DNA from 3 places in the Klebsiella variicola genome. Region 1 is predicted to be linked to each of the others. Evidence: predicted binding sites of a transcription regulator. Region 1 holds the regulator's gene; each other region holds the start of a gene.
The links. The regulator PurR, encoded in region 1, represses purine synthesis genes. The targets are predictions, from matches to a motif close to CANGCAAACGTTTGCNTG.
Positions count from the first base shown of each region.

Region 2: the regulator PurR is predicted to act here: its motif matches at 2,773-2,790, upstream of gcvT (glycine cleavage system aminomethyltransferase GcvT).
Region 3: the regulator PurR is predicted to act here: its motif matches at 1,429-1,446, upstream of purT (formate-dependent phosphoribosylglycinamide formyltransferase).

Region 1 covers NZ_CP010523.2:2,388,691-2,394,103, forward strand. Annotated here, with positions in the region: gene punC (purine nucleoside transporter PunC) at 1-633, opposite strand, end outside; gene punR (DNA-binding transcriptional activator PunR) at 746-1,657, shown strand; gene purR (HTH-type transcriptional repressor PurR) at 1,677-2,702, opposite strand; gene cydH (cytochrome bd-I oxidase subunit CydH) at 2,995-3,087, shown strand; gene SP68_RS11225 (MFS transporter) at 3,255-4,421, shown strand; gene sodB (superoxide dismutase [Fe]) at 4,484-5,065, opposite strand.
Region 2 covers NZ_CP010523.2:808,430-813,842, forward strand. Annotated here, with positions in the region: gene pepP (Xaa-Pro aminopeptidase) at 1-70, shown strand, start outside; gene ubiH (2-octaprenyl-6-methoxyphenyl hydroxylase) at 67-1,245, shown strand; gene ubiI (FAD-dependent 2-octaprenylphenol hydroxylase) at 1,256-2,458, shown strand; gene gcvT (glycine cleavage system aminomethyltransferase GcvT) at 2,881-3,975, shown strand; gene gcvH (glycine cleavage system protein GcvH) at 4,000-4,389, shown strand; gene gcvP (aminomethyl-transferring glycine dehydrogenase) at 4,596-5,413, shown strand, end outside.
Region 3 covers NZ_CP010523.2:1,964,960-1,970,372, forward strand. Annotated here, with positions in the region: gene SP68_RS09205 (bifunctional 4-hydroxy-2-oxoglutarate aldolase/2-dehydro-3-deoxy-phosphogluconate aldolase) at 1-153, shown strand, start outside; gene purT (formate-dependent phosphoribosylglycinamide formyltransferase) at 211-1,389, opposite strand; gene SP68_RS09215 (YebG family protein) at 1,525-1,872, shown strand; gene SP68_RS09220 (tellurite resistance TerB family protein) at 2,014-2,676, shown strand; gene ptrB (oligopeptidase B) at 2,797-4,857, shown strand; gene exoX (exodeoxyribonuclease X) at 4,861-5,413, opposite strand, start outside.

The DNA.
Region 1 (5,413 bases):
CAGGACGTTGCCGCTGTATTCCCGGGAGCGCAGCAGCGCGAGAAAGGTGATCTTCTGCTGTGTCACTGCTACCGACTTTGCGGCTGCCTTCAGGCGCAGGGCAGGCAGCATCAGCAGCAGAGTAATGGCAAACAGGGTGGCGAAGATGGCTTGCCACTCGAAGTGCACCAGTAGCCAGCTACCCAGCAGCGGGGCCAGCGCTGGCGACAGTCCTACCAGCGGCATAATGGTGGCGAAGATGCGGTTCGTGCGCTGGGCAGGATAGTAATCGGTGACCATCGCCTGCCAGGTAACGGCCGCGGCACAGACGCCAATCGCCTGCAAAAAGCGCAGCGCCAGCATCAGGGTAGCGTTGTGCACCCACAGCATCCCCAGACAGCCGGCCGCGAAAATTGCCAGGCCGCTCAACAGCACCGGTTTGCGCCCATAGCGGTCCGACAGCGGCCCCCAGAACAGCTGCCCCAGCGCGAAGCCGGCGAGGAACAGGCTCAGGCTGGCGCTGATGGAGGCAGCGGAGGTATTGAGATCCTGCTGCATGGCGGCAAACGCCGGCAGGTACATATCGGTGGCCAGAAAGCCCAGCACGCTCAGGCCGGCCAGCCAGACTAAAAATCCTTTCCCAGGTTGTGACATAACGTTCTCATTTTTGGAGTACAGGTACGATGCCGCAGAGTGTAGGGAGTGCATTGTGGCTTGTGAAACGCTAATATTTGTCACATGCATTCAAAAATTTTGCAGGCAGAAAATGTGGTCTGAATACTCTCTGGAAGTGGTTGATGCCGTGGCCCGCAACGGCAGCTTCAGCGCGGCCGCGCAGGAGCTGCACCGGGTGCCCTCCGCCATCAGCTATACCGTGCGTCAGCTTGAAGAGTGGCTGGCCGTTCCCTTGTTTGAGCGCCGCCATCGTGATGTGGAGCTGACGCCCGCAGGGGTCTGGTTCTTACAGGAAGGGCGCTCTGTTATCAAAAAAATGCAGATCACCCGCCAGCAGTGCCAGCAAATCGCCAACGGCTGGCGCGGGCAGCTGTCGATCGCGGTGGATGATATTGTGAAACCGGCGCGGATGCGCCAGATGATCGTCGATTTCTATCGCCATTTTCCCGACGTCGAGCTCATCGTTTTCCAGGAAGTGTTCAACGGCGTATGGGATGCGCTGGCCGACGGCCGTGTAGAACTGGCGATTGGCGCAACGCGATCTATTCCGGTCGGGGGCCGCTATGCGTTTCGCGATATGGGGATGCTGAGCTGGGACTGCGTGGTGGCGAGCGATCACCCGCTGGCGAAGATGGAGGGACCCCTGAGCGATGATGTCCTGCGTAACTGGCCGTCGCTGGTGCGGGAGGATACGTCACGTTCACTGCCCAAACGAACAACCTGGCTGCTGGATAACCAGAAGAGGGTGGTGGTCCCCGACTGGGAATCGTCGGCCACCTGTCTGTCGGCGGGCCTCTGCGTCGGCATGGTGCCGAGCCATTTCGCCCGACCATGGGTAGATCGCGGCGTGTGGACCGCGCTGGCGCTGGAGAATCCGTTCCCGGATGCCGCCTGCTGTCTGACCTGGCAGCAGAGTGATGCCTCACCGGCGCTGAACTGGATGCTCGACTATCTGGGGGACAGCGACACGCTGAATCGGGAATGGCTGCGGGCGCCGGAGTGATCCGCGCCCGCCAGATGCCTTACCGACGATAATCGACAAACGGGCCATCCGCCACGGAGCGGCGTTCGACCAGACGAGGATGAACTTCGATAGACTGCGACTCTTCACGCTTATTAACGATACGATCCAACAGCATGTTAAATGCGGCTTCGCCCAGGGAATCTTTCGGCTGATGAATAGTGGTTAACGCCGGGCTGAAATAGCGGGCGTTACGCACATTATCATAACCGATCAGCGAAATGTCCTGCGGCACCCGCAGCCCCATTTCATCCGCCGCGCAGATAGCGCCCATCGCCATGATATCGCCGCCGCAGAACACCGCCGTCGGACGGTGCTGCTGGCTTAAGATCTGCTGCATAGCGCGGTAGCCGGACTCCGGCTCGAAGTCGCCCTGCACAATCCAGTTTTCCGGCACGCTGATATGCGCCTCTTTCATTGCCTGCATAAAGCCGGCCAGGCGGCCTGCGCCGGTGTTGCGCTCCAGCGGACCCGGGATCACGCCGATTTCACGATGGCCACGTTCAATCAGGTAGCGTCCGGCGATATAGCCGCCCTGGAAGGCGTTATCGATCACCGCATCGGTGAAGTCGGCTTTTGCTTCGCCCCAGTCCATCACCACCATCGGGATATGGCGATACTCTTCCAGCATGCTCAATACCGAATCCGGATATTCGGAACACATCACCAGCAGACCGTCGACACGCTTCTGCGCCATCATCGACAAATAGGCGCGCTGTTTTTCCGGATCGTTCCATGCGTTGCCGAGGATCAGGGTGTAGCCCTTCTGGAAGCAGCTCTTTTCAACAGACTCAATAATTTCAGCAAAATAGGCGGCTTCGCTACTGGTCGCCAGCAGACCAATCGATTTTGTATGATTGACTTTCAGGCTGCGGGCCACGGCGCTCGGCGAGTAGTGCAGCTCTTTGATCGCCGCCCACACCGCATTGCGCGTCTCTTCGGCAACGAAACGGGTTTTGTTAATTACATGTGATACAGTTGTAGTGGAAACGTTTGCGCGCTTCGCTACATCTTTAATAGTTGCCATTACATCTCACTCCATGCCTTGACCTGATCGCCTGATCATCGATACGTAAACGTTTGCCTACACACACCCTGAATACAATTTTCAACATTGCATCACGTCGGGAAAACGACACAGAACGACAGGAAGGGGTCAATGGCCGATACGCTTTTAAATTAGCGTGGGATTTTGTCCGATCTTGGGGCAAAGTGGAAGAGCAAAAATGTGCATCGCCCTAAATCCCGGAAGATTTTTGCGATTTTTTGTGCAAAAATGAGCAAGCTCACTTTTGGTGTGGGGATAACAAGAGGGAAAAATGATGGATACCAATTTAAAGTTTTCGCTGATCACCACGGTTATTGCCCTCGGCGTGATCGTTGCTTTCAGCCTGACCGCCATACTGCACTAATGTTCCAGTGAGGGAGGAGCGCGGCCTCCTCCCCGTATCCCGCCATTATTATCAATTCTGCAAAAATCTTTTGTCATTTCGTTCACTTTTGTTTTTTTGTGATTGATGTCATGCTTTTGACTTCTGATGTTACGCCGTCCTCTCTGACGGTCTGATGGAGTCATTGAATGAAAATCAACTTTCCTTTACTTGCGCTGGCGATCGGCGCCTTTGGCATCGGTACCACCGAGTTCTCCCCAATGGGATTGCTGCCGGTGATTGCGAAAGGTGTGGACGTCTCAATCCCAGTGGCGGGAATGCTGATCAGTGCGTATGCCATCGGCGTCATGGTCGGCGCGCCGTTGATGACCCTGCTGTTGTCACATCGCGCGCGGCGCAATGCGCTGATTTTTCTGATGGGGATCTTCACCGTCGGCAACCTGTTGTCATCCATTGCGCCGGATTACACCACCTTGCTGCTGTCGCGCATTATTACCAGCCTCAACCACGGTGCTTTCTTTGGCCTGGGGTCAGTGGTCGCAGCCAGCGTCGTGCCAAAGCATAAGCAGGCCAGCGCGGTAGCCACGATGTTTATGGGGCTCACCATCGCCAACATCGGCGGTGTACCGGCGGCCACCTGGCTTGGCGAAACCATCGGCTGGCGGATGTCCTTCCTGGCCACCGCGGGGTTAGGCCTGCTGGCGATGGTCAGTCTGTGGTTCTCTCTGCCGAAGGGCAGCGCCGGTGAGCGCCCGGATGTCAAAAAAGAGCTTTCAGTCCTGCTACGCCCGCAGGTACTCTCCGCCTTGCTGACTACCGTGCTCGGTGCCGGGGCAATGTTTACGCTGTATACCTATATCTCGCCAGTGCTCAATACGCTGACCCACGCTTCATCGCTGTTTATTACCGCGATGCTGGTGCTGATTGGCGTTGGTTTTTCGCTGGGCAACTATCTGGGCGGCAAATTCGCCGACCGGTCGGTCTCTGGCACGCTGAAAGGCTTTCTGCTGCTGCTGATGGCGATCATGCTGGCGATCCCGCTGCTGGCGCAATCCCAGGCCGGAGCGGCCATCAGCATGATTGTCTGGGGCGCAGCCACCTTTGCGGTGGTTCCGCCGCTGCAGATGCGGGTCATGCGCGTGGCGCATGAAGCGCCGGGGCTCTCTTCTTCGGTGAATATCGGCGCGTTCAACCTCGGCAACGCGCTGGGCGCCGCCGCCGGTGGGGCGGTGATCTCTGGCGGACTGGGCTATGCGTTTGTGCCGGTGATGGGGGCGATTATCGCCGGTCTGGCGCTGCTGCTGGTCTGGTTCAGCGGACGAGCGCAGCCGGAAGAGGCCTTTGCCCGCCAGTAACGCGAGTGTAGGGAAGGGCTAAAAAAAACCGCAGCCGGGGAGACCCTGCTGCGGTTTGTCGTTTATGCCGCCAGGTTGGCCGCAACAAACTTCCAGTTAACCAGCGCCCAGAAATGGTCCAGGTAGCTTGGACGGGCATTGCGGTAGTCGATGTAGTAGGCGTGTTCCCAGACGTCAACGGTCAGCAGCGGCTTCGCGTCGGTGGTCAGCGGGGTACCGGCGTTGCTGGTGGAGACGATAGCCAGGCTGCCGTCGGCATTTTTGACCAGCCAGGTCCAGCCCGCGCCGAAGTTTTTCGCTGCGGCATCGGTAAATTTGGCTTTAAAATCCGCAAAGCTGCCGAAGGATTTGGCAATCGCGGCCGCTAACTCGCCTTCCGGTTCGCCGCCGGCGTTCGGCGCCAGGCAGTTCCAGTAGAAGGTGTGGTTCCAGACCTGGGCTGCGTTGTTGAATACGCCGCCTTCAGAAGTGCGGACGATCTCTTCGAGAGATTTGCCTTCGAACGCAGTGCCTTTGATCAGGTTGTTGAGGTTAGTGACATACGCCTGGTGGTGTTTACCGTAGTGATATTCCAGGGTTTCTGCGGAAATGTGCGGCGCCAGGGCGTCTTTTGCATATGGTAATGCAGGTAATTCAAACGACATTGCTACTCTCCTTATAACTTTTTGTTTTAGCTCACATTGACAAGATGAGGCTTTCGCCTGAATCGTGTTCTGGCCACCCGACGCTGTCGCGTCACGGGCTGTTATTGTATTGAGAATGTTAACATTTGCCGCAAGCAGTGAAAAGCCTTACAACGATAAAGGCTATTGCCGCAGGCGCAACTGATGAAGGCTTAACCGTTTTCTACGGGGCGAGGCGTCAAACCGCTCGCAGATGTTGCAAAAATGTATAAGGAGACGCCGTCTGCGCTTTTCCGACTCTCGCAGGGAAGGTTTAACGTCTTCTGTTTTTCTCTGACGATCGCAGCCGCGCATCATGGTTGAGGGTGA
Region 2 (5,413 bases), 1.6 Mb from region 1:
TCTCACCGCCAGCGTGGTGAAGAAGGCGGATGAGATCGAGGCGCTGATGGCGGCGGCGCGCCAGTCATGAGCGTGCTGATCGTCGGCGGCGGGATGACCGGGGCGACGCTCGCGCTGGCCATCTCCCGTTTGACCGGCGGCGCCCTGCCGGTCCATCTGATTGAGGCGCAGGATCCGCATTCGTCACGCCATCCCGGTTTTGACGATCGGGCAATTGCCCTGGCGGCCGGTACCTGCCAGCAGCTGGCGCGCATTGGTATCTGGCAGACCCTGGCTAAACGAGCGACGCCCATCCAGCGGGTCCATGTCAGCGACCGTGGTCACGCTGGTTTTGTGAACCTGGCGGCGGCCGATTACGGCTTGTCGGCGCTGGGGCAGGTGGTTGAACTCCACGATGTCGGCCAGCGGCTGTTTAGTCTGCTGCGCGAGGCGCCGGGCGTCACCCTGCACTGTCCGGCGAAAGTGGAAGCGGTCAGCCGCCGCGAGGAGAGCGTCAGCCTTACGCTTGAGGGCGGCGAAATCATCAACGGTAAGCTGCTGGTGGCGGCGGACGGTTCCCGTTCGTCGCTGGGCGCTCACTGCGGCATCAGCTGGCAGCAGCAGCCGTATGAGCAGATAGCGATCATTGCTAACGTTAGCACTGCGTTGCCGCACGAAGGCCGCGCCTTCGAGCGCTTTACCGAGCATGGCCCGCTGGCGATGCTGCCGATGTCGCAAGGGCGCTGTTCGCTGGTGTGGTGCCATCCGCAGTCGCGGCGCGACGAGGTACAGAGCTGGTCTGACGAACGTTTTTGTCAGGCGTTACAGCAGGCATTCGGCTGGCGGCTGGGGCGTATTCCCCATGCCGGTAAGCGCAGCGTCTATCCGTTAGCCTTAACCACCGCCACCCGTGCGGTGTCGCATCGCCTGGCGCTGGTCGGTAATGCGGCGCAGACGCTGCATCCGATCGCCGGGCAGGGCTTTAACCTCGGCCTGCGCGACGTGATGAGCCTGGCGGAGATGCTTGCCGATGCGCATGTGGCCCGCGACGATGTGGGCGATTATTCCCTGCTGTGCCGCTACCAGGCACGGCGGGCAGGTGATAAAGCCGCCACTATCGGTGTCACCGATGGGCTGGTGCATCTGTTTGCCAACCGTTGGGCGCCGCTGGTGGCGGGGCGCAACGTCGGTCTGATGGCCATGGACTTATTTACCCCGGCGCGCGATGCGCTGGCGCAGCGTACCCTCGGTTGGGTTCCCCGTTAAGGAGTAAAACGTGCAAAGTGTTGATGTTGCCATTGTTGGCGGTGGAATGGTGGGACTGGCGGTAGCCTGCGGTTTACAGGGCAGCGGCCTGCGCGTCGCGGTGCTGGAGAAAGCAGCGCCGCAGCCTCTGGCCGCCGATGCGCCGCCGGCGCTGCGCGTTTCGGCGATCAATGCCGCCAGCGAAAAGTTGCTGACTAAGCTGGATGTCTGGCGCGAGATCGTCGCCCAGCGTGCCAGCTGCTATCACGGTATGGAAGTGTGGGACAAAGACAGCTTCGGCCGCATTAGCTTCGATGACCAGAGCATGGGCTTTAGCCATCTGGGCCATATTATTGAAAATGCCGTGGTGCATCACGCATTGTGGCAGAAAGCGCAGCGCTGCGCTGACGTCACCCTGCTGGCGCCTGCGGAACTACAGCAGGTGGCGTGGGGTGAAAACGAAGCCTTTCTCAGCCTGCAGGACGGCAGCATGTTGACCGCGAGGTTGGTGGTGGGCGCTGATGGCGCGAATTCATGGCTGCGTAATAAGGCCGATATTCCGCTGACCTTCTGGGATTACCACCATCATGCGCTGGTGGCGACGATTCGCACCGCTGAGCCGCATCAGGCGGTGGCACGCCAGGCGTTCCATGGCGAGGGTATTCTGGCCTTCCTGCCGCTCAGCGATCCGCACCTGTGCTCGATCGTCTGGTCGCTGTCGCCAGCGGAAGCGAAGCGGATGCAGGGGGCTGATGAAGCCACCTTCAACCAGGCGCTGAATATCGCCTTCGATAATTGCCTCGGCCTCTGCCAGCTGGCAAGCGAACGTGAAGTTTTCCCGCTGACCGGCCGCTATGCCCGTCAGTTTGCCGCCCACCGCCTGGCGCTGGTCGGCGATGCCGCGCATACCATCCACCCGCTGGCCGGGCAGGGGGTGAACCTTGGCTTTATGGACGCCGCCGAGCTTATCGACGAGTTGAGGCGCCTGCATGCGCAGGGGAAAGATATCGGCCAGCATTTGTACCTGCGCCGCTATGAGCGCAGCCGCAAACACAGCGCCGCGCTGATGCTGGCGGGTATGCAGGGATTCCGCGAAATGTTCTCCGGCAGCCATCCGGCGAAGAAATTCCTCCGCGACATGGGGCTCAAACTGGCCGATTCGCTGCCTGGCGTAAAACCGCAGCTGATTCGTCAGGCGATGGGCCTCAACGATCTCCCCGCCTGGTTACGTTAACCCCGTCACACTTCTTTTACCCGGCCTGCGTGCCGGGTTTTCTCCCTCATTTGAAATATTCTAATTTCACCTCTTTTTTCGCATTAGTTTTATTAATGCGCTCTTTTTTTTGTTAAAGAAATTAGGCCCGTAAAATCGCATAAAACACCATCATTGCCTTATCGATGAAAGCTTAATGTTAATTTTATGTGGCATAAATCGCTTTTTTCCAGTCAATAACTCTGTAGTCTTTTCGGCGGATTTTAGTCATAAGCTAATGTGATGCCCTGAATGAGCTTATGGTTTAGCGCCGGGTTCGGTGGTAAGTTCAGGCAAAAGAGAACGTTTGCGTCGGCGTCCGTCAGCGGTGCCGTCGCCGAATTTCGTGGCGCAAAATCGCCGACAATCTCGTGGCTGGTTCCGTTTTATTCGATGAGGAAAAGATGGCTCAACAGACTCCGTTGTATGAACAACACACGCTATGCGGCGCTCGCATGGTGGATTTCCATGGCTGGATGATGCCGCTGCATTACGGATCCCAGATTGATGAGCACCATGCGGTGCGCGGCGATGCAGGGATGTTCGATGTGTCGCATATGACCATCGTCGATTTCCACGGCAGCCGGATCCGCGAGTTCTTGCGCTATTTGCTGGCCAACGATGTGGCGAAGCTGACCACCCCAGGCAAAGCGCTCTACACGGGAATGCTTACCGCCTCCGCCGGCGTCATCGATGACCTGATTGTCTATTTCCTTTCTGAAGATTATTTCCGCCTCGTTGTTAACTCCGCCACCCGCGAAAAAGACCTCGCCTGGATCTCCGAGCAAGCTGAACCTTACGGCCTTGAAATTACCGTTCGCGACGATCTGTCGCTGATCGCGGTGCAGGGCCCCCAGGCGAAAGCGAAGGCGGCGACGCTGTTTACTGATGCGCAGCGTCAGGCCGTGGAAGGCATGAAGCCGTTCTTTGGCGTGCAGTCCGGCGACCTGTTTATCGCCACCACCGGTTATACCGGCGAAGCGGGCTATGAAATTGCGATGCCGAACGAGCAGGCCGCTGATTTCTGGCGCGGTCTGCTGGACGCTGGCGTTAAGCCGTGCGGTCTCGGCGCGCGTGACACCCTACGCCTGGAGGCCGGGATGAACCTGTATGGCCAGGAGATGGACGAAGGCGTCTCCCCGCTGGCGGCGAACATGGGCTGGACTATCGCCTGGGAGCCCGCCGATCGTAACTTTATCGGTCGCGAAGCGCTGGAGATGCAGCGCGAAAAAGGCACCGAGCAGCTGGTTGGCCTGGTGATGACCGAGAAAGGCGTCCTGCGCGGCGGCCTGCCGGTCCGTTTTACCGATAGCGACGGTAATCAAAAAGAAGGCATTATCACCAGCGGCACCTTCTCGCCGACCCTGGGCTACAGCATCGCGCTGGCGCGCGTGCCGGCCGGGATTGGCGACACCGCGGTGGTGCAAATTCGTAACCGTGAAATGCCGGTAAAAGTGACTAAACCTGGTTTTGTACGCAATGGCAAAGCCATTGTGTGATTTCCCTTTTTTGGAGATGAATTGATGAGCAACGTACCAGCAGAACTGAAATACAGCAAAGAACACGAATGGCTGCGTAAAGAAGCAGACGGCACCTATACCGTCGGGATCACCGAGCATGCGCAGGAGCTGCTGGGCGACATGGTTTTCGTTGACCTGCCGGAAGTGGGCGCCACCGTTGAAGCGGGCGCTGATTGCGCCGTTGCCGAATCCGTGAAAGCGGCTTCCGATATCTACGCGCCGATTAGCGGTGAAATCGTTGCCGTCAACGAAGAGCTGAACGACTCTCCGGAACTGGTCAACAGCGACCCGTACAGCGACGGCTGGATCTTCAAAATTAAAGCCAGCGACGAAGCGCAGGTTGCCGCGCTGCTGGATGCCGCCGCGTATGAAGCTTTACTGGAAGACGAATAAATACGCTTCATCCTTCACGCTGCAGGGGTGTTGGCTTCCTGGCTCCCCCCGGTCACTTACTTTTGTAAGCTCCCGGGGAGTCGCTGTGTCGCCGCCTTCCTGCAACGCGAATGATTTTGCGTATTCTGGCCCGGTAAGCATCAGCGCTTGCCGGGCAAACCAGTCAGACAATCACGATTCACCGCACGTTTCAGGAACCATCGCTCATGACTCAGACTTTAAGTCAGCTTGAAAACCGCGACGCCTTTATTGAACGTCACATTGGCCCGGACGCTCAGCAGCAGCAAGAGATGCTGAAGACCGTCGGCGCGGATTCGCTTAACGCCCTGATTGGCCAGATTGTGCCGCAGGATATCCAGCTGGCGACCCCACCGCAGGTGGGCGACGCGACTACCGAATTCGCCGCGCTGGCGGAGCTGAAGGCGATTGCCGGTCGCAACAAGCGCTTCAAGTCTTACATCGGCATGGGCTACACCGCCGTGCAGCTGCCGCCGGTCATTCAGCGCAACATGCTGGAAAACCCGGGCTGGTATACCGCCTATACCCCTTACCAGCCGGAAGTCTCCCAGGGCCGTCTGGAATCGCTGCTCAACTTCCAGCAGGTCACGCTGGATCTGACCGGGCTGGATATCGCTTCCGCTTCGCTGCTCGATGAAGCCACCGCCGCCGCCGAAGCGATGGCGATGGCCAAACGCGTCAGTAAACTGAAGAACGCCAACCGTTTCTTCGTTGCCGCCGACGTCCATCCGCAAACCCTGGACGTGGTGCGCACCCGCGCGGAAACTTTCGGCTTCGACGTGATCGTCGATGACGCCGACAAAGTGCTCGATCACCAGGATGTCTTTGGCGTGCTGCTGCAGCAGGTGGGCACCACCGGTGAAATCCACGATTACAGCAAACTGATCGCCGAGCTGAAAGCGCGCAAAGTGATTGTCAGCGTCGCCGCCGACTTTATGGCGCTGGTGCTGCTGACGGCGCCGGGCAAGCAGGGCGCGGATATTGTCTTCGGTTCCGCCCAACGCTT
Region 3 (5,413 bases), 420 kb from region 1:
GGTATCTCTCCGGCCAACTACCGTGACTACCTGGCGCTGAACAGCGTGCTGTGCATCGGCGGTTCCTGGCTGGTGCCAGCCGACGCGCTGGAGGCCGGCGACTACGATCGCATCACCACCCTGGCGCGTGAAGCGGTGGAAGGCGCGAAGTAAACCGCGCCTCAGGGTCGACAACCCGGTCAGCGGCAACGCGACCGGGTTTTTTTGTCTCTATCCTTCGACGATGACCGCCGCGGCGGCGGTTTTAGCCCGCGCTACGGCCTCTTCAACCGAATCGGCAACGGCGAGGGTCACCCCCAGGCGGCGGGTACCGTCAATCTCGGGCTTGCCGAACAGTCGCAGCTGCAGGCCAGCCCCGACGGCCGATTGCAGCTGGCCAAAGCTGACGTTCTGACTGGTCAGCTGCGGAAGGATCACTGCGGAAGCGGCCGGACCATACTGGCGGATAGCGCCGACGGGCAGTCCAAGAAAGGCACGAACGTGCAGGGCGAATTCCGAGAGATCCTGCGAGATCAGCGTTACCATGCCGGTGTCGTGTGGGCGCGGGGAAACTTCGCTGAAGATCACCTCGTCGCCGCATACGAACAGTTCCACGCCAAACAGGCCATGACCCCCCAGCGCCAGCACTACCTTGCGGGCGATGGCCTGGGCACGTTCGAGGGCCAGGTCGCTCATCTGCTGTGGTTGCCAGGACTCACGGTAATCGCCGTCTTCCTGGCGATGGCCAACCGGGGCGCAGAAATGCACGCCGTCGACGGCGCTGACGGTGAGCAGGGTGATTTCGAAATCGAAATTCACCACCCCCTCGACGATCACCCGCCCGGCGCCGGCGCGGCCGCCCTGCTGCGCATAGCGCCAGGCTTCGCTGAGCTGGTCAGCCGAGCGGATAAAGCTCTGACCTTTGCCGGAGGAGCTCATCACTGGTTTGACGATGCACGGCAAACCGATGTCGGTGACCGCCGCGCGGAAGCCTTCTTCGCTGTCGGCAAAGCGATAGCTGGAGGTGGGGAGCTGCAGCTCTTCTGCCGCCAGGCGGCGAATGCCTTCGCGGTTCATGGTGAGCTTAGCCGCCCGCGCCGTGGGGACTACTTTCTGCCCGGCCTGTTCCAGTTCAACCAGGGTATCGGTAGCAATAGCTTCGATCTCCGGCACGATGTAATCGGGTTTTTCCTGTTCAATCAGAGCGCGCAGGCTCTCGCCGTGCAGCATATTGATGACATGGGCGCGGTGGGCGACCTGCATCGCCGGGGCATCGGGGTAGCGGTCGACGGCGATAGTTTCAATGCCCAGACGCTGACATTCAATAGCGACTTCTTTGCCCAGCTCGCCGGAACCTAACAGCATTACTTTGGTGGCTGCCGGGCGCAGCGCGGTGCCTAATACAGTCATAACTCTCTTCCGCAGTAAAAAAAGATGCTGCCGATTATAAACGAAAACGTTTGCGTCTGTCTTTACGCGCGTGAGTTGAGTCCGGAGAGGAAATTTGTTATACTGTATAAAAATACAGTATTGAGAGGCTGCAGCATGGCGGTTGAAATTAAATATGTTGTGATCCGCGAAGGTGAGGAAAAAATGTCTTTTGCCAGCAAAAAAGAGGCCGACGCTTACGACAAAATGCTCGATCTGGCAGAGGTGCTGAATGACTGGCTGGTGGCATCGCCGCTGGAGATGGATGACGCCCAGCGTGACACCATGGCGATGTGGCTGGCAGAGCGAAAAGAGGCGCTGCAGCATATCCTGCGCGTCGGCCGATTGCCGGAGCAGGATGCGTCCGCGCACGACTCACCCGCGCCGTCGGCGGCAGAAGAGGCTTCTCCAGCGGAAGACGCCGCGGCGCCAGCGACCAAAGCGCGTAAGGCGAAAGTGGCCTGACTGGCGGCAGCCAGCTATGGCCTTGCTGGGCAGGGATTTGTCTGCCGCGCCCACCTTTGCGCATCTTTAGCCAGATCTAACATTTCCTGACATCGCGTCGTTTAGGCTGATAGCAGTGTTTTATCACCTGAGAGGAAAACCATGGCTAACTGGCTTAATCAACTACAGTCGCTGCTCGGGCAGCAGGGCGCGTCATCGACAGGCGAGTCGTCAAAAGGGAGCGCACTGCTGCCCGGCGCGATTGGCGGGCTGGCCGGGTTGCTGGTGGCCAGTAAATCCTCACGCAAACTGCTGGCGAAGTACGGCACCAGCGCGCTGCTGGCTGGCGGTGGGGCGGTGGCGGGTACGGTGTTATGGAACAAGTATCAGCAGAAGATGCGCGCTCAAAACGCGCCTGTCCCCGGGGCGAACACGCCGGCTGCCGTGCCGGCGGATGTTGATCCGCGCAGCGTGCGACTGATCACCGCGCTGGTTTTTGCCGCCAGGAGCGATGGTCATATAGATGACCACGAACGGGCTAATATTGAAGCCCAGCTGCGGGCGGCCAATATCGACGTTCAGGCCCGGGTGCTGATCGACCAGGCGCTGGCCCAACCGCTGGATCCTCAGCGTCTGGCGGAGGGCATCGTTGATCCGCAGGAGGCACTGGAGATCTACTACGTCAGCTGCGCGGTCATTGATATCGACCACTTTATGGAACGCAGTTATCTGAACGCGCTGGGAGACGCTTTGTCACTGCCAAAGGATGTCCGGGCCGATATAGAACAGGATATCCAGTCACAAAAACAAGCGCTAAGCGTCTAAATTATCACGTTTCGCTTGCATCGCCCGCGTCTTTTGCCACCCTTATAGACACGTCATCATTCAGGCGCCGCCGTGTGACCTGAATGCTCTTGTGTCACGATAAAGCAGCAGAAGAACAACATGCCACCTAAAGCCAAACGGATCCCTCACGCCATGACCTTGCATGGCGATACACGCATCGATAACTATTACTGGCTGCGCGACGATGAGCGCGCGCGACCTGACGTGCTGGAGTACCTGCACGCGGAGAACGCCTATGGCAAGCGGGTGATGGATTCGCAGCTCAGCCTGCAGGAACGTCTGCTGAAAGAAATTATCGACCGCATTCCGCAACGGGAAGTCTCCGCCCCTTACAGTAAAAATGGTTTTCGCTACCGTCAGGTTTACGAGCCGGGCTGTGAATACGCCATCTATCAGCGCCAGTCGGTGCTCAAAGAGGAGTGGGACGAGTGGGAGATCCTGCTCGACGGCAACCAGCGGGCGGCGAAGAGTGAGTTCTACACCCTTGGCGGACTGGGCGTCGCGCCGAATAACCAATTGATGGCGGTGGCGGAGGATTATCTTTCCCGCCGCCAGTATGGCCTGCGCTTCTGCAACCTTAGCAGCGGTGAATGGTACCCGGAGATCCTGGAAAATGTTACCTCCGGGTTTGCCTGGAGCAATGATTCCCGCTTTGTGTGGTACGTGCGTAAACATCCCACCACACTGCTGCCTTATCAGGTCTGGCGCCACACGGTGGGTACCGCGGCGCAGAGTGATGTGCTGGTCTATGAAGAAAAAGATGAGACCTTCTACGTCAGCGTACATAAGACCACTTCCCAGCAGTTCGTGGTGATTTATCTCTCCAGCGCCACCACCAGTGAAGCATTACTGCTCAACGCCGAACTCCCTGACGCCGAGCCGGTCTGCTTCCTGCCGCGGCGGAAAGATCACGAATACAGCCTCGATCACTATCAGCACGCGTTCTATCTGCGATCCAACCGGGAGGGGAAGAATTTTGGCCTCTACCGTACTGTGCTGCGCGATGAAGATCAGTGGACCACGCTGATCCCGCCGCGTCACGACGTGATGCTCGAAGGATTTACCCTGTTTACTGACTGGCTGGTCGTCGAGGAGCGCCAGCGCGGCCTGACCAGCCTGCGGCAAATTAACCGCAAGACCCGGGAGGTGGTAGGGATCGCCTTTGACGATCCGGCCTATGTCACCTGGCTTGCCTATAATCCGGAACCTGAAACGTCGCGACTGCGCTACGGGTATTCCTCCATGACCACGCCGGACACCCTGTTTGAACTGGATATGGATACCGGCGAGCGGCGGGTTATCAAGCAGCAGGAGGTGAAGGGGCTGGACACGAGCTGCTACCAGAGCGAACACCTGTGGGTGACCGCCCGCGATGGCGTCGAGGTTCCGGTATCGCTGGTCTACCATCGCGACCATTTCCGCAAAGGGAGCAATCCGCTGCTGGTCTATGGCTACGGCTCGTATGGCGAGAGTATCGATGCCGATTTCAGCGCCAGCCGGCTGAGCCTGCTCAACCGCGGCTTTGTCTACGCCATCGCCCATGTCCGCGGCGGGGGCGAGCTGGGGCAGCAGTGGTATGAGGACGGCAAATTTCTGTGTAAGAAAAATACCTTCAACGACTATCTGGACGTCTGTGACGCGCTGCTGGCCCAGGGGTACGGCGATCCGCAGCTCTGCTATGGCATGGGGGGCAGCGCCGGCGGGATGCTGATGGGCGTGGCCGTTAACGAACGTCCTGAGCTGTTTCATGGCGTGATAGCCCAGGTGCCGTTCGTCGATGTGGTGACCACCATGTTGGACGAATCTATTCCACTGACCACCGGGGAATTTGAAGAGTGGGGGAATCCACAGGATGAAACCTATTACCACTACATGAAAAGCTACAGCCCCTACGACGGCGTCCGGGCGCAGGCTTATCCGCATATGCTGGTCACCACCGGACTGCACGATTCCCAGGTGCAATACTGGGAGCCGGCGAAATGGGTGGCCAAACTGCGGGAACTGAAAACCGACGATAACCTGCTGCTGCTCTGTACTGATATGGATTCCGGCCATGGCGGCAAATCCGGGCGCTTTAAAAGCTATGAAGGGGTGGCCCTGGAGTATGCCTTTTTCATTGCCCTGGCGCAGGGGACACTGCCGGGAAAAGCGGCTGTGTGACGATTATTCCCCGAGGTAGTGTTTGAGGGTCAGACGCAGTTCGGGGCTCATCCGGTCGAGATTGTTGAATAACCAGCGCAGGTAGCCGGGGTCGTTTTCAGCAATTTCGGCCACCGCTATACCCCGGTATTTGCCGAAGGTAAAGGTGGTGAGCAGCGCCGGGCGGCCGGTGATATCGGCCATTTCGTCAGGCGTCCAGCCGGAAACGTTGATGATATCCAGCAGCAGCGCGGCGGTGATATAGCAGTCATACAGCGCGCGGTGGTGATGCAGCCCCGGCGGGGTCGCCACATTCAGCTTACGTGATTTATATAACCCCATATTGCTGTATTTGATCCCCGGCCACAGGCGGCGGGCCAGCTTCATGGTACAAATCCACTCGCCGCTCATCTCCGGTAGCACCCGGCGGTCAAAGCTGGCGTTGTGCGCGACATACCAGGGGCTGCCAAGATAATGCGGAATAATCTCTTCAATCCACGGCTTATCGGCGACCATCTCTTCCGTTATACGGTGGATAGCCATCGCCTGCGGCGTGATGGGCCGATCAGGACGCACC